One region of the Paenibacillus sp. P5_B5 genome, then DNA from elsewhere that is predicted to be linked to it. Evidence: riboswitches for the same ligand, from Rfam matches in the RefSeq annotation. Region 1 holds a riboswitch; the other holds the start of a gene.

Evidence for each region. A riboswitch is a leader RNA that binds a small molecule or an ion and turns the genes downstream of it on or off. The one in region 1 is predicted to bind cyclic di-AMP.
Region 2: linked by a shared signal. The riboswitch ahead of AC1DOK_RS08025 (CAP domain-containing protein) and the one ahead of AC1DOK_RS22290 (G5 domain-containing protein) in region 1 are both predicted to bind cyclic di-AMP.

Annotation. Positions count from the first base shown of each region.
Region 1 is NZ_JBFULK010000023.1:12,171-18,282, reverse strand. It holds gene veg (biofilm formation stimulator Veg) at 1-259, opposite strand, end outside; gene yabG (sporulation peptidase YabG) at 547-1,437, opposite strand; gene rsmA (16S rRNA (adenine(1518)-N(6)/adenine(1519)-N(6))-dimethyltransferase RsmA) at 1,487-2,407, opposite strand; gene rnmV (ribonuclease M5) at 2,411-2,953, opposite strand; gene AC1DOK_RS22290 (G5 domain-containing protein) at 3,106-4,239, opposite strand; cyclic di-AMP (ydaO/yuaA leader) riboswitch at 4,434-4,659, opposite strand; gene AC1DOK_RS22285 (ABC transporter ATP-binding protein) at 4,940-5,701, shown strand; gene AC1DOK_RS22280 (ABC transporter permease) at 5,719-6,112, shown strand, end outside.
Region 2 is NZ_JBFULK010000005.1:43,393-49,504, forward strand. It holds gene AC1DOK_RS08015 (response regulator) at 1-283, opposite strand, end outside; gene AC1DOK_RS08020 (methyl-accepting chemotaxis protein) at 426-2,183, opposite strand; cyclic di-AMP (ydaO/yuaA leader) riboswitch at 2,437-2,570, shown strand; gene AC1DOK_RS08025 (CAP domain-containing protein) at 2,574-3,323, shown strand; gene AC1DOK_RS08030 (GNAT family N-acetyltransferase) at 3,501-3,929, shown strand; gene rfbC (dTDP-4-dehydrorhamnose 3,5-epimerase) at 4,036-4,587, shown strand; gene AC1DOK_RS08040 (nitroreductase family protein) at 4,574-5,128, opposite strand; gene AC1DOK_RS08045 (PadR family transcriptional regulator) at 5,343-5,672, shown strand; gene AC1DOK_RS08050 (DUF1700 domain-containing protein) at 5,665-6,112, shown strand, end outside.

The DNA.
Region 1 (6,112 bases):
TGATTCTTACTTCTCCATCGTTATTACATACCGTCACTTGAACTGAATCGGTTAAAATATCCGCATAACTGTAGGATACCCGTTTAAATGACTGCTGTTCTTGATCGAGTTTCACGATGAAAACAGAAGGGTACGTCTCTTCTAACACCCCAGATCGCTCAATTGTCTTACGACGTCCTCCGTTCGCGCGGAGCATAATTTTCTGACCAACATGAGGCTCTAAACTACGTTTAATCTCCAAAAGTGCATTTTTTGCCATTGGGACTACCACCTCTTTCCATGTAAATTATAACCGACTCCCCCATGGATGTCAATCAAAATAAACAATTATATCAATACAACAATCCAGTTGTCAACGGGTGTTTTACTATTTTTCAAATTTATAAGGGTTAGAATTTGTCTAAATCGCAAATTTTATACATTTATTTTTTGAATTGATAATTTTCAGTATTGAAAACTAATCTCGCTTTAGATTTTTCCAATAAAAAAACCATCCAAAATTAGAAATTGGACGATTTATCAAATGATCATTTATTTATACTTAAGCTAGATCTGTATGGTTGGTATATCAGGAATCTCAATTTTATCTAGCCGCGGAAGGCCCATACGATGGCTACCTCTTGTCTCGACGCCTCCCATACCCTCTAGCCCCGTAATAGTCGACTCCATTAAATCGATCATTGACACCGTATCTTTAACGGATGTAAAGGACATCTTAGACGCAATAAATAGCGGATCAAGTGCATGAATCAAGACACGTGCTGGTGATGAAGCAAAATTCGAACCGGCATGCAAGAGCGCTTCAAAGTGGGATTGACATGCACCAGCAATCACCGTTAAAGAATCTAAATTACAATCATATTGTCTAGTTACCTCTACCGCTTTAACAAAATGTGCCGAGTTCTTATAGGCATCCAGCGACATAATATCTAAATCTTTGCGATTCTTAACAAAGCCATCATGACCTGTTATAACGACAATATTAGGCTTAATTTGCGGAAGCAATCGTCTGAGTGAATCTGCCATTTGAGTTTCCTGCATATAGAAACCATGAGCAGGTATATGCAATTCTTCATACATCGTCATGCATTTTTTTAAGTATAGAGGATCACCATCTAAGTGTAGAACTGTACCCGGTACTTCAAAATAATAGCTGCCAACCTGACCTTTATTAATACTTGTATAAGGACTTCGTTCATGTAGGCGAATACGATCTTCCACTAATCTTCGTATGGAATGCATCGCTTGATGCGTATGGTAACGGGGTGAATCGATATCTTGCGTTCCTTTGAGAGGGACAAGATCGGATACAGGCGCATCCGCTAACAACCGATACTCTACTCCCCACAAAATAGCTCTGTCCTGTTCTATGCGTTGAATGCGAAATACGATATCTCCACCGTATGATTTGCGAGTAACTAAATCACCTTGGTACATTGCAGCATCCCTCCTCGTCTATCGTATGGCAAGGAGGGATGGTAAGTGCCTATCCTTTTAATTCATTCAAACAAATCTTCAAGTTTCTACTGAGTACAGCATATTCCGCAATCGAAACTGTTTCTGCACGTCTGGATGGCTCGATGCCGCTCTCAAGCAGTATAATTTCTGCCTGCTTCTTATTCTCTTTGGAAAAGAATTGAGCACCTAAATTGTTATATATGGTTTTCCTACGCTGTGCGAATGAAGCTTGTACAACCTGGAAGAAGAAATCTTCATCATCCACAGCGACTGGAGGTGCACCTCTAAGCGACAGCTTGATTACAGCTGAGTCAACGTTCGGTGGAGGTACAAATACAGATCGTGGCACAATTGTAACGATCTCTGTATCACAATAGTATTGTACAGCAATGGATAACGAACCATAATCTTTGCCGCCTGGAGGCGCAGACATGCGCTCTGCAACTTCCTTCTGTGTCATAACAACGATATGCTCCAGTGGAAGCTTCTCTTCGAGCAGACGCATAATAATCGGTGTTGTAATGTAATACGGCAGATTAGCAACCACACTAACTTCAGATGCTTCACTAAACTGCTCTTTGAACAATGCTTGCAGATCTTGCTTCAGTACATCCCCATGTACCACACTTGCATGTGGGTAAGGTGCTAGTGTCTCAGCAAGAATAGGTAATAGCCTCTGATCAATTTCAAGTGCAACAACTTTGCCAGCAACCTTAGCCAAAGGCTGTGTAAGTGCACCAATTCCTGGGCCAATCTCAAGTACGGCCTTCTCCTTAGTTAACTCTGCTGCTGACACAATTTTACGTAAGATGTTAACGTCCGTTAAAAAGTTCTGTCCCAAGCTCTTCTTAAGTACAAGTCTATGCTTCTTTAGCACACTATTGGTATGTTTAGGACTTCCAATATCCTGTTCGACCTGAAATTCTTCTCCGATAAGTTCTTTATCCATTTACTACCCTCTTCGATCCAGCTGTTCAACGGCTGCTTCAAATTCCTCACGGGATATCTGAAAGGCCGTACAACGCTTATAAAATTGTTTACCATTACAATAGCCAATACCGAGTATATTACCCACTTCAAGCCTTCTAGCTGCAGCCTGTGGATGATTGAGCATTCCCGTCTGTATGAGATCCTCTATTCTTAACTCTGCAACCGCTCCATCGAATTCCGTCTTCACATTCGCTAAAGCATTTCGGATTGCTTCAGGAGAAGCGTTCTCTACACCTATGTCATCTTTACGTAATGCTTGTTCTTGCGTTAAGAAAGCATGTTTACAGCCAGGCACTTTAGCCGAGATTATTTTGCGAATACGTTCACCTGCATGATCGGGATCTGTAAATACAATAACCCCTCGTCGCTCCTGTGCAAGGGCAATTCTCTGCAGCACTTTGCGATTGATAGCAGAACCTCCGGTTTCGATTGTCTCTGCCTCTACGGCTCGTTTAATGGCTGTCGTATCATCCTTACCTTCTACCACAATAATTTCTTTGATCATTTACACCCATCCGCCTCCCAAATTTCCGGTAACGGAAATACAAAGCTCCATTTATTTCTGACCAACATTGAAAAGAGAAGGGGTTATCCCCTTCTCCGTAAGTTAAATCTATTTTATCATATTGTTCAACAGTTTGCCCATAAGCATCCGCATTAATCTACAATTGGTTTCTTAGGTCCAATCACATAAACGGTATAACCACGTTTGCGACCAAAACGATTCACATGATTCTCATCTTCATAGTAAATATCAATAATTTTACCTTTGATTGCGCCGCCAGTATCTTCTGCACGACGGAATCCGATACCATCAATATATACCCACCAGCCAAGCGGGATCACTTTAGGGTCCACAGCGATTGTACGACCTTCAGTTACTTTAGCACCAGAGGCTGTAATACCATACTGAGGATCATCCTTAGCCTTACCTCCACCAGCAGCTGTATAGGCGGTCAATTGTACATTATTGAGTATTTCCTTGTACGAGAATGAAAGATCGTCTTTGGACAAGTGTTTATCCACTTTATCCTGAACCGATAGCGTAACGACGTCCTTCTTGGTGCCGATCGCAACAACTTTATTCACACTTGGCGCTTTGACCGTCGCTTCAAGCAAGTTCTCTTCAACGAGTACCCCATCTTCAAATACCTTCTCGATTTGTTTAACAAGTAAGCCTTCTTTACCAGCTTGCACAATTTCCTGCTTGCCTTTAGCGAGCTTAGCATCGTCTTGTTTAACCGTTTGGAATGGTATTTCTTCCGTTACATCCTGTGCGACTTTCTCAACACGAACAAGTTTTATTTGGTCGTTAGGTGTAAGCTCTGTACTTAATTGTGGAATCACTTTATCATTGTGATCTATCTTAATTTGATATTGCTGTAGCGCTGCAGCTACTGTTTTGGCAGTTGTATATTTAACCTCTGTCTTACCGTCAGCCGTTAATTGAATAGGTATTGCATGATTGACTACGATTCGATCCCCGTGTTTAATTTTGGAATCTAGCGGCACATTAATTTCATCATACGTACCCATCGTTATAGCTTGTTCATCCAGCAGGCGATTTAGTTCCCATTGTTTTGTTTCAACAACAGTTTCTTGACCATTTACTACTACGAATACACGCTTAGAAGCGGTTCCGTACATCAGCACCATAAACATCATAATAATTACGCATGTAAAAATTGCAGGTATGATGACATATCGCAAATTTTCATGCTTCCATCGCATTGCGAAGGTTGTGCTGGATGATCGCTCTACATGGGTCTCTTCTTCTGAGATCAATCCCATTTCTTCGGTCCTCCTGTCAAAGCCTCGCCGCCTTAATGTTATACATAAATGTGTTTGACGCGACTTAGTAATTTATACAGTCGTTCGGTCACCAATAACCAGTATTAAATTTAATGCAACAAAAAAAGACCTGGAGAAGAGAGAATGCTTCTCGTGGTCTTTAGCATAGCTAAATAATAAAAGACCTGACGACAATTCCCTATCTCTTACGCTTACGAGGTTAGCTGACGGGTTCGGGCATGAGAATTGCCCTACTTTGGATGTAAATCATAATGACGATGATCATGCTTACATTCCAAAGACTCACCCCAATTACTCCTGCATCAATCAACGCCGAAATTACTACTTGTATATCTCGGCCTCTGTTCTTTACAGCGGTTCCCCCGTTCCCCAAAAATGAAGACTCAGCGAATTGAAATTGGTGATCCTATTTACTTGTATGTTGAAATAGTACGATGATACTCGACTAGCTGTAAAGGGTGATTCAATCGCAAATAAGCTTAAATTCAGGAATTTTTTTCACATTAGCGGTGATTTTTCAGTTGTCTTCCATGTTTTTCTTATTATAACTCAATTTTTTGCCATTTTTAATGGATAATGTTACTATTTTATGAGAATAGAGATGTTTTTTTAGATAAAATTAATGGATAATGCATCCTAAATTTATCAAAATATCACAAAATTAAAGCAGGTGGAGAATTTGAATCACATCCTACAAATCGAACAATTGTTCGGCGGATACTTACCAAAAAAGCCGGTACTTAAGAACGTTAATATTTCGCTAGGTAAAGGAGAAATGGTAGGACTAATTGGACTCAATGGAGCTGGGAAAAGTACCACAATTAAGCATATTCTTGGGCTCATGCTGCCCAAACAAGGAAAAATAACCATTAATAATTTACAGCTCAGCGACGATCTGCAATCTTACCGGTCATCTTATGCTTATGTCCCTGAAAATCCCGAGCTTTATAATGAATTGACAGTTCGCGAACATCTAGAGTTAACAGCTATGGCTTATGGGATTTCCAAAGAGGATTATGCAAGGCGTTCAGAGCAATTATTGACTGAATTTAGAATGCAGGAGAAGGCAGACCATTTCCCATCACAGCTTTCTAAAGGTATGAAGCAAAAAGTAATGATCATGAATGCATTTCTTGTAGAACCACCGCTTTATATTATTGATGAGCCATTTCTCGGGCTTGATCCACTAGCTATGCGCTCCTTGCTCGAAACAATGTCGAACTTCAAACAGAATGGTGCGTCTTTTCTTATATCCTCTCATATTCTTGCAACAATTGAGAAATATTGTGACCGATTCGTCATTCTTCATTACGGACAAGTTATCGCACAAGGAACGCTGAACGAACTCAAAATAGGACTCGGCATTGAACCACAATCAGAGACATCGCTCGACGATTTATTCTATATGTATGTGACAAGAGAAGACAAACGGGACCGCTAAGGTAAGAGGGTGAAACAATGAATAATGACCAACCAAGAAATCAAAATATAGCAAATTCTGAGGTCACACAAATTTGGAAGAAAAGAAGGCAATCTTTTAATAAAGAAGCGCTTGGTTACTGGCTTTATGTGCTGAGAAGTAATTTTGTTGGATATGTGTTTCTTCTATTAATAGGTGGTATTTATTATTATGTAAAAGTGCTGGACGAATTGCCTCGTGACTACCCTTATTGGTGGGTTGCAATGCTCGTGCTTGTCCCCCTGTTAGCTATGGGTTCGATTCGCACTTTTTTGGTTCAGCCAGACCGCATGTTTCTCCTGCCACTTGAAGGTCACTTGAATGGTTATTTCCAAGCTGCTATTAAACATACCATGCTGGTGCATGCTTGTATCACAACTTTCGGCCTACTCG
Region 2 (6,112 bases), on a different contig from region 1:
CGGCTAGAAAGCCCGTTTCGATATCTTTGGCTTGTCCTTTGGCAGTGAGCATAATAACAGGAATATCATAGTGTGTGCGAATTTCTTCACATAGCTGCCAACCATTCTTGATCGGCATCATCACATCAACAACTGCTAGATGAATGTTCTCTTGTTCAAGTATTGCTGCAGCAGCACCGCCATCTTCAGCTTCATGTACCGTATAGCCTTCTCTTTTTAGTAGCAGGCCTACAAGCTCCCGAATATGTGGATCATCATCAGCGATGAGAATCTGTCTACTCATGTTATTCCCACCTATGGTTTAGACTTGGTTTCCCTTACAGATTATCTTTAAACATTATGATTTGCAAGTTCAATGTTAGAGACATGCTCGAATATGTGACTAAAATTATTCTTATTAATAGCACTTTGCTTATCAACTTCAATTATTTAATTTTGAATTGATGAGCTGTTTGCTGCAGAGTTTCAGCTAAATGGCTAATTGAGTCAGCAGATGCAACAATGTTCTCCATTGACGCAAGTTGTTCCTCCGTATAGCTTGATATGGATTCAGTCGTGTTAGCGGTGTTCTCAGACATTCGCTTCATTTCTTGCAAGGACGCTGCAACCTGCTGTGCTCCCGCGGATAGCTCCTGTGAAGCGGCGGATGCGTCTTGAATAAGAGTCACAGTATTCTTCGTCGCTTGATGAATCCGATTAAAGGCTTCTCCTGTTTTTATTACGGATTCAACTCCAATATTCACTTCTATTTCACTTCTATGCATTTCTGTTACAACAAATGTGATGTTGCCTTGAATACTGCTAATGAGCTCCGATACTTGCAGTGCAGAATGATTAGAGCGATCTGCAAGTTTCCGAACCTCGGAAGCAACTACAGCGAAGCCTTGACCCGCTTCCCCAGCTCGAGCCGATTCAATCGCAGCATTGAGTGATAATAATCTTGTCTGATTAGCGATTTCTGTAATGACTTGAACGATTGAACCAATCTGCTGTGAGCGATCATTAAGCTGCTCAATAACGATCGATAAATCACTGATCGTGGCATGTAGAGAAGTCATTTTCTCTGTAGTCTCAGCTATAAATAAACTACCTTGATCAGCTTCATTAGCCATACTTTCAGATACACCAAGTGTAATGGTAGATGTCTCTGAAATCCGCTGGATAGCTGCCGCCATCTCTTCCATTGCATTTGCATTCTCCTCAACACTTCTGGCTTGTGTGTGAGTGAGTAACGAAATTTGCTGGACGGAAGAAGAAATATGGTTGCTCGCTTCCGTTACTTCATGTGTTGATTGAGCTAAAGCCCCGAGCTTCTGTGATACTTGATCAGAGCTTGTGCTGATTTCTGTTACAAGCTTAAGAATGTTCTGACGCATGAGTGAGAACATTCTTCCGAGTTGTCCGAGCTCATCCTGATTCTTGATGAGTAGGAAGTCACCCGTAAGATCACCTTTTGCGATTTGCACCGTTTGTTCACTTACAATAGAGAGTGGCTTAGCTATATGCCTAGCGAATAAATAGGAAAATAGTAGACCTGCCAAGAAGCAACTCGCAAGTGTGATGAGAAGGGTCTTAAGGATATTGGTGAGTCCTTGGTTGTAATCCTGCATATAGGATCCAGCAGAGACAATCCAGCCCCAATTCTCGTAATACGCACTGTATACTACCTTGAGCGCCTCCTTTTCGGAATTCGGTAAAGGCCAGTTATATTTGGTTAATCCGCCACCGCTTTTCGCTTTAGCGATAACGTCTTGGATATAGTAGAAACCGTCACTTGTTTTTCTGTCCCATATGCTTTGACCTTCTAGCTTTGGATGTGCCAGCAGCATACCTTGATCATCAAGTACGTAATAGTACCCGTGCTCACCCAAATCAATATCTTTATTGATCGTTCTTATACCCCCCTGCTTAGAATCAAGTAAGGCTGTTTTCACTTTTTCTTGTGCTTCTTCTTTAGATAAAGTTCCATTCTTTACGGATTCATCAAATGAGGTAATCAGAGCAAGTGCCATGGCTACGTTATTTTGAATGTTTTTTTCAATAAGTGTGTTTGTTTCCTTGGATGACGATTGATAACTGATTGTTCCGATAATAATTATTGGAACGATTAACAGAATTAAACATGCAGTAAGGAGTTTGGTGCGAATCGTTATTGTAGGTTGTAATGATTTATCTTTGCTCATATAGTTCTCCTCCAGTTTATTCCAGTTTCTTCTTGCTATAGCAGTAACAATGCCATTTACACCCAGTATTTCGACAAATTCCTACAAAGACCTTTTGATAATGAATAATAATTTTCAGACATATGTTAATTTTGTGACTTAATAGAGTAATTATTTGATTATTTTAATAATCGCGTCAACTAGTTGAATACAACCATATCTACCATTAATTTGGGAATGAAAGAGTTGGTAGAGGATGTTACTATGGTTTAGTACCACAATCAAGTCGAAGCTCATTGAGCGCGGGGGAACCGTTGTTTTTGTGGGGTGAAACCATTTGATATGGTAGAGGATTGCTCTTTATCTCGAACCCGTCAGCTAACCTCGTAGGCTACCAAAGGAGAGTAAGATATGAAAAAGAGTTTTAAGAAAGTAGCAGTAACAAGTTCGCTAGCATTAGTTATGATGGTGTCGGCTGGAGCTGGAGCAGCATCCGCCGCTACAAATAATTCGTGTCAGTTGCCAGATAATGAGTCTGCTAATCAGATCATAAAGAAGATTAATAGTGATCTTCAGACGAAAATTAAAAATCCGGAATTCGGAAACATTCATATTGTATGGCCTCCGCAATGGAAGGATTCGGTTACAGGTAAGCCAGGTACCGGTACTAAGCCGGGCACAGGTACTAAACCAGGTACAGGTACTAAGCCGGACACAGGCACGAAGCCTGATACAGGCACTAAGCCAGGAACAGGTACTAAACCAGATACGGGCACTAAGCCGGATACAGGCACTTCTCAATTTACACAAGAGGTTGTTAAACTTGTTAATGATGAGCGGGCAAAAGTTGGTGCTAAGCCACTAACTATGGACACAGCTCTTTCAAATATGGCGCTAGATAAAGCAAAGGATATGTACACTAATAATTATTTTGATCATAATTCACCAAGATACGGTTCACCATTCGATATGATGAAGTCTTATAACATTTCTTATCGCACAGCGGGTGAGAACATTGCTAAAGGGCAGCGTTCTCCAGCGGATGTTATGAAAGCCTGGATGAACAGTGCGGGTCATAAGGAAAACATCCTAAACCCTAACTTTACGAAAATAGGTGTAGGATATTATCAAGGTGTATGGGTACAAGAGTTCATAGGTTAATTTCAATAGAGACTAACGTTAGGCATGAAATATGTCTTTCGTTAGTCTTTTTTTTGTGAATATATCAGCATATGTTTTGGCGGTTATCGATAAATTGATTAAATTTTTCGATTATCGTAGAATTACTATCTATATAAGATGTTAGATTATTATGCTGAATGATATGGGGGGGATTCAATGTTTCGGATCATAGAGGACAACGGTGAGAATATAGAAGCCAAAAAGCAAGTAAGAACTGGATTATCACAATTTAATCGAAACCATATTTCAGAGCGTCTGAGAGAGCAGCATCAAGAAGTGAACTTCTTCGTGCTTGACGAAGAGAGTGGTCAGGTATGTGGCGGAATGATAGGTCGTAATTTCTGGGATGTCTTAGCGATTGAAATTCTATGGCTAGATGAGAAACTGAGGAAGCGTGGCTATGGTGCTAAGCTGATTCAGATGGCAGAGGATAAAGCGAAGGAACTGAAATGCTCGATGATTAAATTGGACACTCTCAGCTTTCAAGCACTTGGTTTCTATCAAAAACAAGGGTTTGAAGTATATGGACAAATTGAGGGTGTTGCAGGCGAGCATACGCACTATTATCTAGTTAAAAAGTTATAAAATAACCGACTCCGTCTTGCATTAGTGGACGGAGTCGGTTCATTATGTATGTTCCGCTTACCCACCGCATATGGTGATATAAACGGGTAAAGCGGGTGTATTTAGTATGCAAATAATTCCAACAAAACAATTACGAGATGTATATATCATTGAACCTGCAAGCTATGAAGACCCACGTGGCTTCTTTATGGAGAGCTATAATTCACGAGAGTTTCAAGATGCAGGGATTAACATCGCATTCGTTCAGGACAACCATTCTTTATCCAAGGAAGCGGGTGTGCTAAGAGGTCTACATTATCAGCTCAAGCCCAAAGCACAGACTAAACTGGTGAGAGTCTTAACAGGCGCCATCTATGATGTAGCGGTAGATCTACGCAAAGACTCACCAACATTCGGTCATTGGACAGGTGTAGTTCTTAGTGAAGCGAATAAGAGACAATTGTTGATTCCCAAAGGATTTGCTCATGGCTTCTGTACACTTGTTCCCAATACACAAGTATTCTACAAGGTTGATGAATATTATTCACCGAATTGTGATAGGGGAATAGCTTGGAATGATGAGTTTATCGGGATTGATTGGCCAATCGCGAAGCCGATCCTATCCATTAAGGATCGAGATCTACCTATATTAGAGTTAGCAGAAATTAATTTTGTATGATCGTGAGCTTCTGCTCAGCAGGAATACGAGAGCTTGCTTGCGGAATCATTTCGGGATAGCCCATTTGGAGTAGTCCAACAACACGCTCGTTAGCTTCGATCTGAAGTGCTTCACGGAATTGTGCGGATTTCGTGTATCCACTTGTTTTCCATACCATACCGATACCTTGTTCCCATGCAGCGAGTTGGAAATTCTGAATAAGGCTAGCTGTAGCTGCATAATCTTCTTCTCTGCGTACAGGATTCTCGTCTTCTCTGACAACAACAACTAGATGAACAGGAACGTTATTAACCAAATTGTTATAGGTCTTCTCGCCAATTTTCTCCTTATTCTCCGCTGTGAAAGAATCGAGAACAGCGTTAGCTAATCGCTTCTTTCCTTCCCCTTGTACAAGAATGAATCTCCAAGGCTCTGAAAGCTTATGATTTGGGGCCCAGATAGCCACATTTAATAATTCTATAATCATATCGGTTGAGAAGGGAAGGTCTTTAAATTTGCTCACCGAACGTCTTTCTTTAATAATGCTTTGTATTGTTTTCAAAAGGAAAATCCTCCATTTCAATATGTGCTTAGATTAGTGATAATAATTCTCAATACATACTCAATAATATATGATTGTGTATGTTGGATGTCAAGTATTATGATTAAATCACTACCTTGCATTGTTCACTACTGTGTGATATATTTATTTTACAGTAGTGAGTATAGTTCAGTACTATGAATTCTAAACAACGTAAGATAAAGTGGAGGATGTCATGAATGTTATTGTACAATTTAAAAAAGGTGTATTGGAACTCTGTGTACTTGTTCTAATTAGCAAGAAGGATCAATATGGTTACGAACTTGCTCAGCAGCTCTCTAAATATATTGAAGTGGCTGAAGGAGCCTTATATCCGCTACTGCGTAGGCTAGTTAAGGAAGGCTATTGTACGACTTATTTACAAGAGTCTAATGAGGGACCACCACGTAAGTATTATAAGTTAACTGAGTTAGGCGAAGGGTATTTAAGCTTAATGGTTGCAGAATGGAAACAATTTGTGACTGGGATAAACAACTTGTTAGAGGATGGGGAGAGAGATGAATAAAGCGCAATATATGGGGATACTTGAACAGCAATTAGCAAGACTTCCCATCTCGGAGAGAAATGAATTATTGTATGAATATGAAGCTCATTTTACCTTTGGGTTACAAAATGGCAAGTCTGAGGCAGAAATTTCATATGAACTTGGCAATCCCTATGAAATAGTGAAAGAGGTCCTTCAAGATCGAAATGATTTACATGCTGCTAGCTTCGAACATGTAACTAGCTATCCTAGAGCTGCTCATGTTCAATCGTCTACAAGCGGCGTGAGAACAATATTACTTTCGATTGGACTAGGTTTTCTTACACTTGCGATTGTATTCCCAATAGGAGTTTCTTTATGGGCAGCCTGGTTTGCTTTTAGTGTCTCTTCGATTGCATTCTTCCTTAGCCCAATTGCTGCATTGCTAGATTATATTCTCTATAACGAGTTCGTCCCTGCAA